Regions from separate parts of the Bacillus sp. SD127 genome, predicted to be linked through region 1. Evidence: riboswitches for the same ligand, from Rfam matches in the RefSeq annotation. Region 1 holds a riboswitch; each other region holds the start of a gene.
What was found. A riboswitch is a leader RNA that binds a small molecule or an ion and turns the genes downstream of it on or off. The one in region 1 is predicted to bind thiamine pyrophosphate.

Region 1 (4,403 bases):
GTAAATCTCACCGGCCGTATACGGCTCTTTTTCCAGCACTTCTTCTTTTGTATGCCAGCTGACAGTATGCAAATCGTCCATCCGTCTCAAGCGGGACACGTCTTCTTCGGAGAATGCAAGCTTAAACATACCGCCTTCATGCCTTCTGATATCAATGCCGGATAAGGCAAGTAGCTCCTCTCCAAGACCCTGATACAAACGCTGACTGTGCATGGCGAAATCAAAAAACGCATCCCGCTCCTCGCACTCGGCATGGGCGCCAAGCATCCCTGCCGCGGCGCTTGTTGTTCTGCCGCCGATTGTTCCGCTTTCAAGCAATGCGGTGTTTTTCTTTTCTTTTGCCAACTGATAAGCTATCGCGGAACCAATAATTCCGCCTCCAATGACAACTGCATCATAATGCCTTTTCATACTGAATCTCCTTTAGCTTGCGGGAATATCGTCTGGCAGCTTCCAAAGGATCATCGGAAGAAAAAATTCCGGACATGACAGCGATACCGTCTGAACCTGCTTGTTTCACTTCTCTTAATCTGGCAGGTGTCATTCCGCCAATTGCAATAACCGGAATCGAGATCCTCTGTTTGATTTCTGAAAGCAAAGACACGCCTCTGCCATCAAGGCCTTGTTTGCAATCCGTTTCAAACACATGGCCGAACAAAACATAATCAGCGTCTTCCTTTTCTGCCTGAAGCGCTTCCTCCAGTGAATGCACCGATCGCCCAATGTGCAGGTGAGGAAATCTGGCTCTTACTTGTTTCGGCGAAAAGCTGCTGCTCGGCAGCTGAACGCGGTGAATATTTGAAAAAAGCGCAATATCAACCCGGCCATTCATCACCAGCTTTTGCTTATCAACACCGCCTTCAGAAATAAGCTCCAGCAGTTTCAAAATGTCAGCCGCCGATTTAGACCGTTCACGAATATGGATGAAATCAACCTCATCCTGAATGGCTATAATTGATCTCATTAGATCTTCAACCGGCTTGCGGTCATCAGTTATGGCGTGCAGCTCCAAGCCCTTCCACCTCTTTTACGCCGCTGTCTGACCAGCCTTCTTTTCGATAAGCCATTCCCCAGAACTGATATTCATAATAGCTCGAAATAACGAAATTCTCTTTCATCTTGGCACGCACTTCCTCTGTGCTGTTTTCCGCCAGCTCATCCAGGCGGTTAATTTGTTCTTCCACCTGCTGTCTGAACCAGTCACCGCCGTATGTGCTAATCCACTTCTGGTAAATCGGATGCCCCGGATCACATGTCAGCAATTTCTCACCAACCTCATAATAAAGCCAATAGCACGGGAGAAGAGCTGCCAAGATTTCTGCAAAATTCCCGCTCAAAACCGAACGGTACATATGGGATGTATAGGAGTAAGCGGTAGGAGATGGCTTAAATGACTTCCGTTCTTCCTCACTGATTTCCAAAAGCTCCGTAAACTCGCGATGAAGCGCCATCTCCGCTTCATATGTACCTTGAGCATGGCTGGCCATGCGTCCTGTTGTATAAAGATCCTTTGCATAAGCGGCACCGAACGATTGCACCTTTGCAAAATGAGTTAAATAGTAAGAATCCTGAAGCACGTAATATTTAAAGCGGTCGATCGGGAGAGTTCCGTCACCGATCCCCTGAACAAATGGATGGACAAAGCTGCCTTCCCACCATTCTGCGGCTGCACTGCGGCATTCTTCTGAAAACTTCACACGTCATTCCCCCTGTCTGTTAATAAAAAAACCACTTTCCCGCAAGGAAAAGTGGTTTGGAATTGGCATAGTTGTATAACACAAATACCGCTCCACTTCCCTACGCAGGTCTGAACCTGTTCAAGTTATGAGGGTCTAAAAGTCACACTTTTATCTCAGCCCTTATAAAGGACACCCCTAGTGGTTTTACGAATACATATTGAATTGTTCTGCACCTCTATATTAACACGAATCCTTATTTGGTCAAGATATTATCCTTCCAATGTTTTCTTAAGATCCGTTACGTACCCGCGTGATCCGGTGACAATTAAGCGGTCTCCGATTTTCAGCCTTGTATCGCCGTGAGGAACAATGCTGTCGACACCTCGGAAAATCCTGACAAAAATCACATCGCCTGTTAAAGGGAATTCACGGAGAATCACGCCGTCGTATTTGCTGTTTTCCATATTAATTTGATACAGCGAGGACTCTTGGTTCGTGAGCAGTTTCATGACGCCAGGCGCTTCTATCAGCGCGCGAAGCAGCGTTTTGGTCGACAGCAAGATGGAAAAGATGCTGATGCCCTGCTCTTTCAATTTCGCTTCGTTCTCCGGTGATCCGGTGCTGGCAATGACTCTTTCTGTTCCTTTTTCTTTGGCGTATAGTGCGATGTCCGTATTCATGTCTTCATCCCCTGTCGCCACCACAAGGATTTCTGTATCAAATATACCGAGTGATTCAAGGGTTTGATGCTCATAATCAGAAATCGTTTCGACGGAAAATACTGAGTCTGACAGCTTTTCCTCAGCGTTTTCTTGATAAACGTGCACGACACGCACTTTATACTCGCTCTCAGGCAATTCAAGTGTCACAGGCAGTGTCATTTGATTAGCGCCGATAAATGTGATCTTCTTTTTCTCCTCCGGCTGCTCCTGTTTTTTGTACAGCTTTTTAAAACCGACCGGCGTAAAAATACTTGCAATAACCGCCACCAGCGTAAGCGCTCCTGACATATTTGCGCTGATTACATGAAGCTGCTGGCCGATTGTCGCAGCGGCAATCACAAGAGAAAGCGTTGATGTCAGCAGGAAACCAGACGCCAATATTGTGCGGTTATCATACCATTTCTTCAAGTACAGGACAGGAAGAATTTTGCTTACTAACAGCGCCATAAGCAACAGCGGAATCATCACTAAAATTTTCGGGTCCTGAAAAAGTGTCCAAATATCCAATTTTACACCGACCATCACAAAGAAAATCGGTATTAAGAACCCGTAGCCGAAGGAATCAAGCTGCTGAACCAGTTCCTTGTTCGGCGAGAGCAGGGAAACAAGCACGCCCGCTAAGAAAGCGCCGAGAATATTTTCTGCCCCCAGTGATTCAGACAGAGCCACCAGTACGATAATTAAGGTGAAAATAGCACGAGTCCCGATCTGGATCGTCCCTTTTGACATGGATTGAACAAAAGAACGGTGTTTGAAGACCCGGCCGAAGAAGTAAAGCACTACTCCGGCTGCGAACAGGATCATCAAGAGCCACATGTTTCCGCTGTCCTCTCCGTATAGAGAAGAAAATACAGCAAGAAGAATCATAGTGACCAAGTCAGCAATCACAGCAACAAGCAGGATAATCTGCCCGATGTTTGAATCCATGATCCGTTCTTCCTTTAAGGTTGGAACAACAACACCTAACGAAATCGTAGAAATAATAAGCGTCATTAAAAAAGCATTTTGGATAAATCCGGCCAAGACGAACCCATAGGACAGCAGCAATGATAAAATAAAAATACCGATAAAAATAATGGATGCTGTGACAAATGTATTGGGTGCTTCCTTGCCGTTTTGCAGAAACTGTTTTTTCTTTCCTCTCTCAAAGGATGAAAAATCAATTTCAAGCCCGCTTAAAAACATTAAAAAGATAAATCCCAGCATAGAGAGCGTCTGAAGCCAAGTATCACCCTCCACAACTAAATTAAGACCGCTTTTTCCTATAATCAATCCCATAATAATTTCAGCAACTACAACAGGGATGCTGAGTTTAAACCGATGCAAAAGGATGGGAGTTAAAAATGCAACGATAAGTACGACAACTAATGATGCGACAGATGTATGCGCCATAATCTGAACCTCCTTTTAAAAAAACATAACGCGATTTTAACAAGGGTGATGATGAAAAATAAAGTAATAAGGTCTCATTTTTTTCAGAAAATGATTCTTCTATAATTTGCACATAAAAGCTGGTGATGACTCACAGCAATTTGCTTCATAATAAATAAAATCATGAGTAAGGAGGATGCTGCATGGCTTACTACGATATCATCAGCGATATTCATGGCTGCTATGATGAAATGACAGCCCTGATAGAAAAACTTGGATACACAATAAAAAATGGATTGCCTGTACATGATGAAGGCAGGATGCTTGTTTTTGCCGGGGATTTGACAGACCGAGGCCCTAAATCAATTGAAGTCATCCGCTTTGTAGCCGGCGCTTATGAACAAGGAGCAGTGCGTTATGTCCCGGGAAATCATTGCAACAAGCTGTACCGCTACTTAAAAGGAAATCCCGTTAAAGTGATGCACGGTCTTGAAACAACTGCGGCAGAGCTTAAAGCACTTTCTGAAGAAGAAAGAAGAAAAGTCAGCGAACAATTTATGAAGCTTTATGAAACTGCGCCGCTTTACGACATCTTACATAATGGAGAATTGGTTGTCGCCCATGCTGGCAT
Region 2 (4,403 bases), 150 kb from region 1:
TGCCGGGTTAATGAGATGTAACGGCTGCTTCATCACGCACCTCCTGCTGGTATGTCATCCATTCATATCGAAGGGGGAGGGTGAGCTTTGCTTTTTGGACGAGCTCGGCTTCCCTGGAAAATAATTGTTCCGGTGTTCCGTCAAAGGCCAAATGTGTGCCGTGAAGCACAAGCACGCTGTCAGCATATGAAGATACAAGCTCCATATCGTGTGTGATCATGAGGACAGCGGTGCCTTCTGTCTGGATATGCTGAATCATTTCCATGCATTCAGCGGCTGTTTTGGCGTCTTGGCCATAGGTCGGTTCGTCTAAAAGCAAAACCGTTACATCGTGCATCAGCATTGTGGCGACACTCAGCCGCCGTTTTTGCCCTTGGCTGATCGCAAACGGATGGTGGTCCGCCAAATGTGCAAGGCCGAAACGCTGCAGCAGGTTCTGCGCTTTTTTCTCGGTTTCGGCATTTGCCGCATGGCCGAACAGCAGCTCATCATATACTGTGTCAGTCACAAACTGGTGCTCTGGATTTTGGAAAACCAATCCCATTTGTTTGCGAAGCTCTTTTTCTTTGTAAGACTCCAGCGGCTTATCATGCAGAAGAATCTTGCCGCTTTTCGGTTTGAGCAAACGGGCGAGAACAGACAACAGCGTAGATTTTCCTGTGCCGTTTGGCCCGACAAGTGCCGTCAAAGAGCCTGCACGCAATGAAAAACTGATGTCTTTGAAAATGGTCTGCTGTCCTCTTGAAAACGATAAGCTCTGGACCTGCACTGCGTGTTCAGCAGAAAGAACCGCCGCTTCTTCAGCAGGCCCAGCAGGGAAGGGTTCCTTGAACAGCGTTTCTTTTGACAATGTAAACGGTATGCTCACATTTTCTTGTAAGCCACAAATTTTTGGCACAGCGATTCCCATTGTTCTTAACATGTTTGAGTGATGCTGAAACATATCCTTAGTCGGCCCGTCTAAGGCTTTCTTGCCTGCTCCATCCAGTACGATTGTTCTTTCAACCCAAGGCGCCCACTCATCAAGCTGATGTTCGATCACGAGAAGGCCGAAGCCTTTTTCCTGCTGAAGCTCTTTGATCATTTGAACGAATTCCCGTGCTGAATAAGGGTCTAAAAGGGAAGTCGGTTCATCCAGAATAATAAGCTCAGGCTCCATCGCCAAAATACAGGCGAGCGCGACTTTTTGCTTCAGTCCCCCTGACAGAGTGGAAATCGTTTTTTCCTTTACATGAGTGATGTGTAATTTTTCCAGAACGTCATCAATTTTCTTCACCATTTCTTCTTGGGGGATTTGCAGATTTTCCAATCCAAAGGCGATTTCATCCTCTACTGTCAGCATACAAAACTGCTGCTCAGGGTCCTGAAAGACGACTCCGACATGCTGAGCGATTGTTTCAGAGGTTTCAGCGTCAGTGATCGTTTTTTGAAATAAGAATACATGCCCAGACAGCATCCCGTCGCAAGCTTCAGGGTAAAGCCCGTTTAAACAGAGGGCAAGCGAGCTTTTTCCGCACCCGCTCGGCCCTAACAATAAAGCGCATTCTCCTTTTTGGAGCTCAAACGTTATATCCTGAAAAATCGGTTTCTCGTTTTCTTCATATGAAAAGCTAAGCCGGTCAACCGAAAGCAACTTGTTATAGGCTTGCATGATTTGATACCCGTTTCCGTTTCTTTTTCAGTTCCTTTCCGAGTGCCATTCCGTTTAAGACACCCGTATATGCGAGAGAATCGCTGACAGCTTTTCCGAGTAGGCCGGCCAGGACCGCACCTGAAACGAGACGGATCACAAGCATAATGAGCAGATAGCCCGGTGAGTACGCCGCATAACCGGAAACAAAGAAATCATAAATAAAGCTGGACACCGAAGACCCCATACCCGCCAGAAGCAGCACAGGAAGGGAATAAGCTTTCCAGCGTGTCGCAAGAAATACAGCTTCTGCTCCGAGACCTTGAACAATGCCGATAACGATAACCATCGGGCCTGAAGGATTTCCCAGCAAACATTCAACGAGAGCTGCGATGATTTCTGAAACAAGGGCCGCGCCCGGTTTACGAATGATGTACGCGGCAATCACCGACACGATAAACCAAATGCCGTAAATCGGTTCATAAGCGATGGGCCCGAACATCCCTGCAAGTACGTTCCCGAAATGGGTGAATACTAAATACACAATGCCAAAAACAATACTGATAACAGACATGATGACAATTTCTTTTACTTTCCAGCTTTTCATTTTATCCCTGCTTTCTGTTTTCTTGATGGACTGTTTGCCGAGAAGTTCACGGTCATGGTGACATGGGCTGTTTGCTGATTTGCCATGCGGAAAGCGGCTTCCAGTGTCCGGAACACGTCGTGTGCATCTCCGTCTATCTCACTTGCGTAATGAACACCCTGTACAAAGGTGCCGTCAGCCTTAGCGATTTCAACAGCTTTCATGATAATGTCCATATAATTCGGCTCATTCATCGGATAAAGTGCAAATTGGCATGGAGCCTCTGCTTTCAGGTCGTGAACAGATTCTTCATTGACTCGCTTTTCATCTGCTGTCAGATATGTATCTCCTTGTGTATCGCCCGGGCAGCCGATGGAAAACGTCCCGTTCATGACAATGTGCTTTTCGCTATTTGCTGCATACAGGTAGATGGCTTTAGCGGCGTCGAATACATGAGCGATCGATCCGCGCAAAACTGTACTGATATGATCGGTCTTTGTCCAAACCTTTGACGTATCCGTTTTTTTCAGCGCAGACTTGATCACACTGATAAAATCATCTGTCATTGGGTATAAAGAAAACCGAAATCCGGCGATTCTGCTTGTACCGCATAAGTTGTCCATTTCTCTGACCTCCTGTTTTTTTGGTAAAATAAAAAACTGCATATCCTTAGGGAATATGCAGTCATAGATCGAGTAAGCGCACGAAAAAATACACCTTTCGGTCAACCTGCACTTCCCCACGCTGGTATTATCCAGATCGGGTCATAAGGGATCAAAGCGCGTTTTTGCGCGCTTTATCTCAGCCATAACAGCACCCCTAGTGCTTTCCGTATACAATTTTTTATTTTGACATCATAATAGATGATAAGAATCATTTTGTAAACAATGAAATCATTTTTTTCATATAGGAACATGAGAGGATGATCGGAATTGGAAAAAGGGCACATATTAATTGTGGAAGATGAAGAAAAAATCGCGAGGGTCCTTCAGCTTGAATTGGAATATGAAGGATACAGCGTCACCATCAAACATAATGGCTCTGAAGGACTTAACGCGGCCACGGAAGGTTCGTATTCCCTATTGCTGCTCGATGTCATGCTGCCGGGGTTGAGCGGGCTTGAAGTGCTGCGCCGGCTGAGGAAAACGGATCAAGAGACACCGGTTATTTTATTAACAGCCCGCGACAGCGTTCCAGATAAGGTAACGGGGCTTGACATCGGTGCGAATGACTATGTCACCAAGCCGTTTGAAATTGAAGAATTGCTTGCCAGAATCAGAGCGGCACTCCGCCAAACCGGAAGCAAAACAGAGGATATCGGCACATTTTTGACATATGATGATTTGCAGGTGAATGAGAAAACACGTGAAGTCAGACGGGGAGACAAAGAGGTTGAATTAACGCCCCGGGAATTTGATTTGCTTGTCTATATGCTGAAGCATCCGCAGCAAGTGCTGACGAGGGAGCAAATTCTCAGCTCTGTATGGGGGTTTGATTACATCGGTGATACAAATGTCGTCGACGTGTACATAAGATATATCAGAAAAAAATTGGACTATCCTTACGAAAAACAGCTGATTCATACCGTACGCGGGGTCGGCTATACCATTAAGGGGTAAATGATGAAGCTGAAGACAAAGATTCATCTGTATACTTCCATTTGGCTGTTGATTTTATTAATGTTGGTTCATACTGCGGTCTATCTCATTTTTTCATCGGCACTCACCTCAAAGGATGCGGCCCGTCTTGCCGATGAAACGGACAATATCACCGAAGCTCTTCATACCGCCGAAACACAAGGGGTGGCTTTGCAGGATATGCTGCAGGCCTATCTTCCGGCAAACGGAATGGTGCGGGTAGTGAGTGCGGATCGGAAAGCCGTCATGACCATCACAAAGGAAAAAGCATATAAAGACTTCCCTCTTTCTTTTCACAGCGGGGAAACGACAGACGTGACAAAGCATGAAGGCAAACTGTTTGCAGCAGCAGCTGTCCCGGTCATTTGGACAGACGGACAAGTCGTATCGCTTCAGCTCGTGGAAAGGCTGGAGCATACAGAAGAGAGTCTTCTTCTGCTAAGAATCATCTTAATTGCGGCCAGCGCGGCTGTCTGTATCGCTTCCTTCTTTGCCGGCAGCTTACTCGCCCGCCATATCACCAATCCAATCAGACAATTGGTGACAACGA
Region 3 (4,403 bases), 1.9 Mb from region 1:
CCGTCGGTTAAAGTAGCAGCTTAGAAAGGATGAGAAAATTGGAGTTATACGGTATTCCTGTCCAAACGATTTACCTTTACACCCTTATCATAGCCGGAAGCCTCACGCTGCTATTTTTATTTTTCGGAGATGTGTTTGAAGGGCTGTCCGAAGCTATTCCGTTATTACACCCGACATTGGTGCTCTCATTTTTCACATTTTTCTCCGCATCTGGATATATAGGCGAAACAGTTTTCCCCCTCTCCAGCCTGATTATTGCTCTAATATCCTGTCTTCTTTCGGTGCTGCTGGTGATATTGCTCCATTTATTTGTGCTTGTCCCTTTATCATCGGCAGAAGAATCATTGACTTATCGGGAAGAGGATCTTAGAGGCAGACTCGGAAAAGTCATAACCGCTGTTCCGGTTGATGGATTTGGAGAAGTACTGATTGAAGGGATAGGCGGTACGATTTCAAAATCAGCGATCAGCTTTGAAAATGAACAGATCAGTTACGGAACAGTCGTCTTAGTTGTGGATGTCAAAAAAGGAGTTCTTTCAGTTACTCCGCATGAACCTTTATAAAATAAGGAGGAATGTCATATGACAATGCCGATTATCATCGTCATCGCAGTTGTATTCTTTTTACTCATCGCACTTATAGCGGTATTTATTACAAAATATCGTACGGCAGGGCCTGATGAAGCGTTAATTGTTACAGGAAGTTATCTTGGAAATAAAAATGTTCACGTTGATGAGGGAGGCAACCGCCTGAAGATTGTTCGCGGAGGAGGAACCTTTGTTCTTCCGGTTTTTCAGCAGGCTGAGCCGCTAAGTCTGTTATCAAGCAAACTCGATGTATCGACACCTGAAGTGTATACCGAGCAAGGTGTGCCTGTAATGGCAGACGGAACTGCAATTATTAAAATCGGCGGCTCTATTGGAGAAATCGCCACAGCAGCCGAACAATTTTTAGGAAAGTCAAAAGAAGACCGTGAGCAGGAGGCCCGTGAGGTACTGGAAGGCCACCTCCGTTCCATTCTCGGGTCTATGACAGTAGAAGAAATTTATAAAAACCGCGAAAAATTCTCTCAAGAAGTGCAGCGTGTCGCTTCACAGGATCTTGCGAAGATGGGTCTTGTGATTGTCTCCTTTACCATTAAAGATGTCCGTGATAAAAACGGCTATCTTGAATCACTAGGTAAACCGAGAATTGCGCAGGTAAAACGTGATGCTGACATTGCAACCGCAGAGGCCGATAAAGAAACAAGAATTAAGAGGGCGGAAGCCGATAAAGAAGCCAAAAAATCAGAGCTTGAACGAGCGACGGAAATTGCTGAAGCTGAAAAAATCAATCAGCTTAAAATGGCTGAATACCGGCGAGATCAAGATACAGCAAAAGCCAACGCTGACCAGGCATACGATTTGGAAACAGCCAAAGCACGCCAGCAGGTGACTGAGCAGGAAATGCAGGTCAAGATTATAGAACGCCAAAAACAAATTGAATTAGAAGAAAAAGAAATTCTCCGCCGTGAACGCCAGTATGATTCTGAAGTGAAGAAAAAAGCCGATGCAGACCGCTATTCAGTTGAGCAATCTGCCGCTGCTGAAAAAGCCAAACAGCTAGCCCAAGCCGATGCCAAGAAATACAGCATAGAAGCGATGGCGAAGGCTGAAGCTGAAAGGGTCAGAATTGACGGCCTTGCAAAAGCAGAAGCTGAAAAAGCAAAAGGTGAGACAGAGGCTGAGGTTATTCGCTTAAAAGGTCTTGCGGAAGCGGAAGCGAAAGAAAAAATTGCCGCTGCCTTTGAGCAGTACGGTCAGGCTGCGATTTTCGATATGATTGTCAAAATGCTTCCGGAATACGCGAAACAGGTATCAGCACCGCTTTCAAATATTGATAAGATCACCGTTGTTGATACAGGAGGAAACGGTGATTCAAGCGGCGCCAACAAAGTCACAAGCTATGCGACAAATTTAATGTCCAGTCTGCAAGAAAGCTTAAAAGCGTCTTCGGGAATCGACGTAAAAGAAATGATTGAGAACTTTTCAGGAAAAGGCAACATCAAACAGAGCATCAACGAACTGACAAATGAATTAAAAGAAACAAAACCTGTTCAAAAATCTGAATAACCATTGCGGAAAGGATTAGAGAATGAATGGTGACTATAAGAGAAGCACGACTAGATGATATAAAGGCAATCGCAAAAGTGCATGTTGACAGCTGGGTGACAACATACAGCGGCATTGTCTCCGCTGAATACTTAAATGGTTTGAACTACAAGGATTTTGAAGCCAAATGGAAAAGCCGTTCATTAAAGGGGGTTTTTGTGGCAGAAGATGAAAAAGGCTCGGTATTCGGCTTTGCATCTTTTGGTTCAATTCGTTCAGAGCAGAAAGGCTATGACGGAGAGTTGTATGCCATTTACCTTTTAAAAGAAAAACAGCGGCAAGGTGCAGGCAGAGCGCTTTTGACAAAGGATACAGATTTTTTGCTTGATCAGGGCTTTACGAGCATGTTTGTTTGGGTCGTAGAAGAGAATCCTTCGATTAATTTTTATCAGTCGATTTCACCTGAAAGAGCAGCCGAGGATAGTTTTGAAATCGCAGGAGAAAGCATGAAAGAAATAGGATTCGGCTGACCGGATCTTGCTTCATTAAAAAATCTGCTTAACGGAAGATAAAAAACAACCCCCAGCGGAACGGCCGCTGGGGGTTGTTAGATTAAGCCTTTTCGGTTTTCAGCAAGCGCGGAGCTGTCATGAACAATAAACAAAGGGCAATCGCACAGATGATGAATGACGGAATCATATAAGTAGCATTATAAGTTAATGAGTAGAGCCATACCGGCGTTCCTTTTGGTGCAAAGCTGCCGAAAAATACAGCCCCTGAAATCACGTGTGCAGCATAACGCAGAAAACTGCCGATAAAAACTGCGCAAATAATTGATACGATCAATTTCCCTTTTGCTTTTGATAAGGCGGATTTGCGGACAGCGGAAGCGAAAAAGCCGCTTATGCCGACAGCGGCGAACGCTGCCATGTAATCAAGCAACAGCTGAACAGGGTGCTGAAGAAATAGATTTCCGATCGCAATTTGAACGAGACCTGTCAATAGACCGGTTGTAAGCCCCGCTTTAACTCCCCAGCGAAAAGAAATCAAAAAAATCGGAATCATCATGATGGATACCGACCCTCCTTGAGGCATACGGAGGAACATTCCGGAAACGATGTCTAAAATGACAGCAGCAGCAGTCATGATTGCAATTTCAATAAGACGTACCAGTTGTCTTGATTGAGCCATAAAAATCCCCTTCCATCGATAGACAATCCAAAAGGACAACAAAAAAGCAGCACGCGGAAGGATGAGGAAAGTTCCACGCACTGCTTTACAATCTGCAATTCATTTGACTTTGCCACATCCCTACGCCAGCGTTAACTAACAGGTTCAAAGGGTCAGAACGAAACCGCTCACTCTCAGCTTTTATGCTCCCCTTGTGGTCATCGGATATTTAGTTCGTTTCTACTATACAAGAAAAAGGTTAAAACAACAAGATGACATTGCCTGTAGTAAATGTTCTTTAATAGATAAATGTTTTATAAAGCATTACAAGTTAGATAGAATAAAGAAAGATTACAGTTTTATTGTTTTATAGATTTTTTTAAAAAACTATTGCAATAAATAATTATAGGTGTTATATTATTAAACGTCGCTGATGAACAGCAGACAAAACAAGAAGCTTTAAACAACTTTTAAAAAAGTTGTTGACAATTAAGAAGCTGAGTGTTATATTGGTAAAGTTGCTTCATTGAGAGCGGTGATGATCTTTGAAAACTAAACAAGACAAAACGTACCTGTTAATTCAAGTTTTATTATAAATCGCACAGCAATGTGCGTAGTCAGTCAAACTGAGGTCTGCACGATGCAGATCACGCAGATGTTGCCACAGGATGTGGTGAACTTAATCTGCGATCCATTTATCGGAGAGTTTGATCCTGGCTCAGGACGAACGCTGGCGGCGTGCCTAATACATGCAAGTCGAGCGGACAGATGGGAGCTTGCTCCCTGATGTTAGCGGCGGACGGGTGAGTAACACGTGGGTAACCTGCCTGTAAGACTGGGATAACTCCGGGAAACCGGGGCTAATACCGGATGCTTGTTTGAACCGCATGGTTCAAACATAAAAGGTGGCTTCGGCTACCACTTACAGATGGACCCGCGGCGCATTAGCTAGTTGGTGAGGTAATGGCTCACCAAGGCAACGATGCGTAGCCGACCTGAGAGGGTGATCGGCCACACTGGGACTGAGACACGGCCCAGACTCCTACGGGAGGCAGCAGTAGGGAATCTTCCGCAATGGACGAAAGTCTGACGGAGCAACGCCGCGTGAGTGATGAAGGTTTTCGGATCGTAAAGCTCTGTTGT
Region 4 (4,403 bases), 370 kb from region 1:
TTGCCGCCGCCATTATCAAAAGACGAGGAGCAGGTTCTATTAATGAAGCTCCCAAGCGGCGACCAGGCGGCCCGCGCTATTTTGATCGAACGCAACCTGCGGCTTGTCGTCTATATCGCACGGAAATTTGAAAACACGGGAATTAATATTGAAGATTTAATCAGCATCGGCACCATTGGATTAATCAAAGCTGTGAATACCTTCAATCCGGAAAAGAAAATCAAGCTGGCTACATATGCCTCTCGCTGTATCGAGAATGAAATCCTGATGTATTTAAGGAGAAACAACAAAATCCGTTCAGAAGTTTCTTTTGATGAACCGCTTAATATTGATTGGGACGGCAATGAGCTTCTGCTTTCTGATGTGCTGGGCACGGATGACGACATCATCACAAAGGACATTGAAGCAAATGTAGATAAAAAGCTTCTAAAAAAAGCGCTCGAACAGTTAAATGAGAGGGAGAAACAAATCATGGAACTGCGTTTTGGGCTCGTCGGCGAAGAGGAAAAGACCCAAAAGGATGTTGCGGATATGATGGGGATTTCCCAATCCTATATTTCCCGTCTGGAAAAAAGAATCATTAAAAGATTGCGAAAAGAATTCAACAAAATGGTGTAAAAAATTTTTGCGGGTTAATCCCTTGATTCTACAAGGATTTCCCAATTATGACTATTTTTCGGTTTGAGTGCAGTGCATATTTTTCCCACCCGAGGAGATACTTAACGTTGTACAGCAGCTCCTGTAGGGAGGGAAAAAAGTGTCGAGAAATAAAGTCGAAATCTGCGGGGTGGATACCTCCAAATTACCCGTACTCAAGAATGAAGAAATGAGAAAGCTGTTTAGGCAATTGCAGGACGAAGGTGATGATTCAGCCAGAGAAAAGCTTGTAAACGGGAACTTGCGTCTTGTCTTAAGTGTCATTCAAAGATTTAATAACAGAGGGGAGTATGTTGATGACTTATTTCAAGTCGGCTGCATCGGACTAATGAAATCCATAGATAATTTTGATCTAAGCCACAATGTTAAGTTTTCAACATACGCTGTACCTATGATTATCGGAGAGATCCGCAGGTATTTACGCGATAATAACCCGATACGTGTCTCGAGATCACTTAGGGATATCGCATATAAGGCACTCCAGGTAAGAGAACGGTTAATCAGTGAGACAAGCAAGGAGCCGACGGCAGAGGATATCGCCAAAGTTCTTGAAGTACCGCACGAAGAAATTGTGTTTGCACTCGACGCCATTCAAGATCCGGTATCTCTTTTTGAACCGATCTACAATGACGGCGGAGATCCGATTTATGTCATGGATCAAATCAGTGATGAACGCAACAAAGATACACAATGGATTGAAGAGCTGGCTTTGAAAGAGGGCATGAGAAGGCTGAACGAGAGGGAAAAAATGATTTTAAGAAAACGGTTCTTCCAAGGAAAAACGCAAATGGAAGTAGCCGAAGAAATCGGGATTTCTCAAGCACAGGTGTCCAGACTGGAAAAGGCAGCAATCAAACAAATGAATAAGAATATTCATCAATAGCATGGACGTGGAAAGCCTTTAAAACAGAAATTGTTTTAAAGGCTTTTCTATTTAGAAGCGGGCGGTTTACGTTTTCGAAAAAGTAAGGTATCCTAGTCCGTACACAGTTTTGTGAAAATTAAAACAATTATTCGGTTTGGAAAGAGGAGGACCACAATGATTTTGCAGCTTGACAATGTCTCACTAAAACGGAATGGAAAATGGATACTAAAGGATATTCATTGGAAAGTAGAAGAAAAGGAGAACTGGGTGCTTTACGGATTAAATGGAGCAGGGAAGACTGCGCTGTTAAATATGCTATGCTCTTACTATTTTCCGACAACAGGCGAGATGCAGGTGCTTGGTCATGTATTCGGAAAAACGGAGCTGGGAGATAAACTCAGACGAAAAATCGGCCTTGTCTCAGCGGGTCTTCAGCAAAAATTGTATCCGGCAGATTCAGCTTTTGAAATTGCTCTGAGCGGGGCATATGCTTCGATTGGCTTGTATGAAACACCAAGTGCGGAAATCAGAGAAAAAGCGATTGCCCTGCTCGAGGACTTAGGAGCCATTGATTATGCCGACCGCCGCTACGAAACTCTTTCTCAAGGAGAGAAACAAAGAGCTTTAATCGCAAGAGCGCTAATGGCTGATCCGGAGCTGCTTATACTGGACGAACCAGTTACAGGACTTGATTTTATTGCCCGGGAAAAACTGTTAGATACGATTACGCACATTGCAAGCAGGGAAAATGCGCCGTCTATTCTTTATGTTACGCATCATGCGGAAGAAATTTTGCCGATTTTTGATAAAGCCCTCTTGTTAAAAAAGGGAGAAGTCTTTAGGTCAGGACACATGAAAGACATGCTGACAGACGAATCACTTTCTTCTTTTTTTGATACGCCGATCCGTGTATTATGGAATCAGGATCGTCCGTTTTTAACAAGAGCTGAGCCGGTAACAAATGCATAACAACATACGATTCATCCTGGGGGTGCTTTCGAAGCTGAGAGAGACGCTTGTCTCAACCCTTATTGACCTGATCTGGATCATACCAGCGGAGGGAAGCGGTGAAAAAAGCGGAGAATGCAGCAGCTTGCACTCTGCTTTCTTTATTAAGCCGTTTCATGAATATGAAACGGCTTTTTTCTATTAAAAATAGGAGCGGATAACATGATTGATCAAGTAGAATCTTTACTGAAAAAAGCGGAAGAACAAAAAGACGAGCTCATTGAGCTTGCGAAAACGCTGATTTCTTTTAAAACACCGGCGCCGCCTGCGAGAAATACAGACAGCATCCAAACATGGATTGCACAGTTTTTGCTTGAACGGGGGTTTTCCATCGACAAATGGGACGTTTATCCAGGAGATCCCAATGTTGTGGGTGTTTTAAAGGGAACAAATTCAGCAGCCTATCAAAGTTTAATCATCAATGGGCATGTCGATGTGGCAGAGGTAAAAGAGGGCGAGGACTGGGTGCATGACCCATTTTGTCCCAGTGAGAAAAACGGTTTCTTAATCGGCCGGGGCGCTTCAGATATGAAAGGCGGAATGGCCTGTGTGCTGTTTGCTTTAAAGCTGATTCGTGAAGCGGGCGTTGAGCTCCCGGGCGATTTGATTCTGCAATCGGTCATCGGGGAGGAAGTCGGAGAGGCCGGCACGCTTGAATGCTGCAAAAAGGGCTATCACGCAGACTTTGCAGTTGTGGCGGATACGAGCGATATGCATATTCAAGGTCAAGGCGGAGTGATTACAGGCTGGATCGAAATGAAAAGCAGTCAAACGTTTCACGATGGAACAAGACGGAATATGATCCACGCTGGCGGAGGAACCTTCGGGGCGAGCGCAATCGAAAAAATGGCAAAAATCATTTCTGGACTCGGTGAGCTGGAGCGACATTGGGCCATTATGAAAAGCTATCCTGGCTTTACCCCCGGTACAAACACAATTAATCCCGCTGTTATAGAAGGAGGCAGACATGCGGCCTTTATAGCGGATGAGTGCCGATTATGGATTACCGTCCATTTTTATCCCAATGAAACGCATGAAGAAGTGGCTGCTGAAATAGAAGATTACATCAACAGGCTGAGTGACAGTGATATTTGGCTGAGGGAAAACCGTCCTGTCTTCAAATGGGGAGGCTCTTCAATGATTGAAGAAAGAGGAGAAATTTTTCCGGCCTTGGAAGTTGATCCGGCTCATCCCGGCGTTTTAGCCCTTACGGCGTCACACGAGGAGATCAAACGGGAACGCCCGGTCATTGACGTATCTCAAACCGTAACCGATGGTGGATGGCTTTATCATGCCGGTATTCCAAGCGTAATATACGGACCGGGCGATTTATATAATGCTCATGCCGTTAATGAAGAGGTATCGATTGAGCAGCTCGTAGATTATACGAAAATCATGCTCACGTTCATCATAAGCTGGTGCAGCCGCAAAAAAGAACAATGATCATGAAAATTTCTCCTTGCTGACAAGGTTCAGCCCGCCCGTTCATATACTAGAAAAAAGGACCGAAAAAGGACGTGATGGGATGATCAGCATTTCAGAATTTCAAGTAAAGGATGTCGTCAATGTCTCTAACGGAAAAAAATTAGGGAGCATCGGTGATATTGATATCAATGTCACCACAGGAAAAATTCAGGCGATTATACTAGGGGGAAATGGAAAAGTTCTCGGTTTTTTTGGAAAGGAAGAGGAAATGGTCATTCCTTGGCGAAATATAGTTAAAATCGGAGAAGATGTCATTTTAGTCCGATTAAGTGAATCCCACGCTTAACCTGCTTTTTTGCTGCTGATTGTCAAATGCCGGAAGTCTGAACTCTTCCGGCACATTTCATTTATGAAATATGTAAATCGGCGCTAAACGAATGCAGAAAGA

Region 2: another riboswitch for thiamine pyrophosphate. It lies ahead of thiU (HMP/thiamine ABC transporter substrate-binding protein ThiU); the one in region 1 lies ahead of tenA (thiaminase II).
Region 3: another riboswitch for thiamine pyrophosphate. It lies ahead of thiT (energy-coupled thiamine transporter ThiT); the one in region 1 lies ahead of tenA (thiaminase II).
Region 4: another riboswitch for thiamine pyrophosphate. It lies ahead of ACQVGS_RS13855 (acetylornithine deacetylase); the one in region 1 lies ahead of tenA (thiaminase II).

The regions. Positions count from the first base shown of each region.
Region 1 is NZ_CP191226.1:3,034,512-3,038,914, forward strand. Features, by position in the region: gene thiO (glycine oxidase ThiO) at 1-411, opposite strand, end outside; gene tenI (thiazole tautomerase TenI) at 395-1,012, opposite strand; gene tenA (thiaminase II) at 990-1,697, opposite strand; TPP riboswitch at 1,778-1,886, opposite strand; gene ACQVGS_RS15885 (monovalent cation:proton antiporter family protein) at 1,949-3,793, opposite strand; gene prpE (bis(5'-nucleosyl)-tetraphosphatase PrpE) at 3,976-4,403, shown strand, end outside.
Region 2 is NZ_CP191226.1:2,886,313-2,890,715, reverse strand. Features, by position in the region: gene thiX (HMP/thiamine ABC transporter permease ThiX) at 1-33, opposite strand, end outside; gene ACQVGS_RS15010 (ABC transporter ATP-binding protein) at 8-1,651, opposite strand; gene ACQVGS_RS15005 (ECF transporter S component) at 1,638-2,237, opposite strand; gene thiU (HMP/thiamine ABC transporter substrate-binding protein ThiU) at 2,234-2,839, opposite strand; TPP riboswitch at 2,936-3,047, opposite strand; gene ykoG (two-component system response regulator YkoG) at 3,149-3,835, shown strand; gene ACQVGS_RS14990 (sensor histidine kinase) at 3,839-4,403, shown strand, end outside.
Region 3 is NZ_CP191226.1:1,092,915-1,097,317, forward strand. Features, by position in the region: gene ACQVGS_RS05570 (NfeD family membrane protein) at 39-563, shown strand; gene floT (flotillin lipid rafts scaffold protein FloT) at 582-2,111, shown strand; gene ACQVGS_RS05580 (GNAT family N-acetyltransferase) at 2,138-2,620, shown strand; gene thiT (energy-coupled thiamine transporter ThiT) at 2,703-3,281, opposite strand; TPP riboswitch at 3,382-3,483, opposite strand; rRNA gene ACQVGS_RS05590 (16S ribosomal RNA) at 3,956-4,403, shown strand, end outside.
Region 4 is NZ_CP191226.1:2,665,542-2,669,944, reverse strand. Features, by position in the region: gene sigE (RNA polymerase sporulation sigma factor SigE) at 1-618, shown strand, start outside; gene sigG (RNA polymerase sporulation sigma factor SigG) at 758-1,540, shown strand; gene ACQVGS_RS13860 (ABC transporter ATP-binding protein) at 1,697-2,491, shown strand; TPP riboswitch at 2,500-2,602, shown strand; gene ACQVGS_RS13855 (acetylornithine deacetylase) at 2,693-3,973, shown strand; gene ACQVGS_RS13850 (YlmC/YmxH family sporulation protein) at 4,056-4,301, shown strand.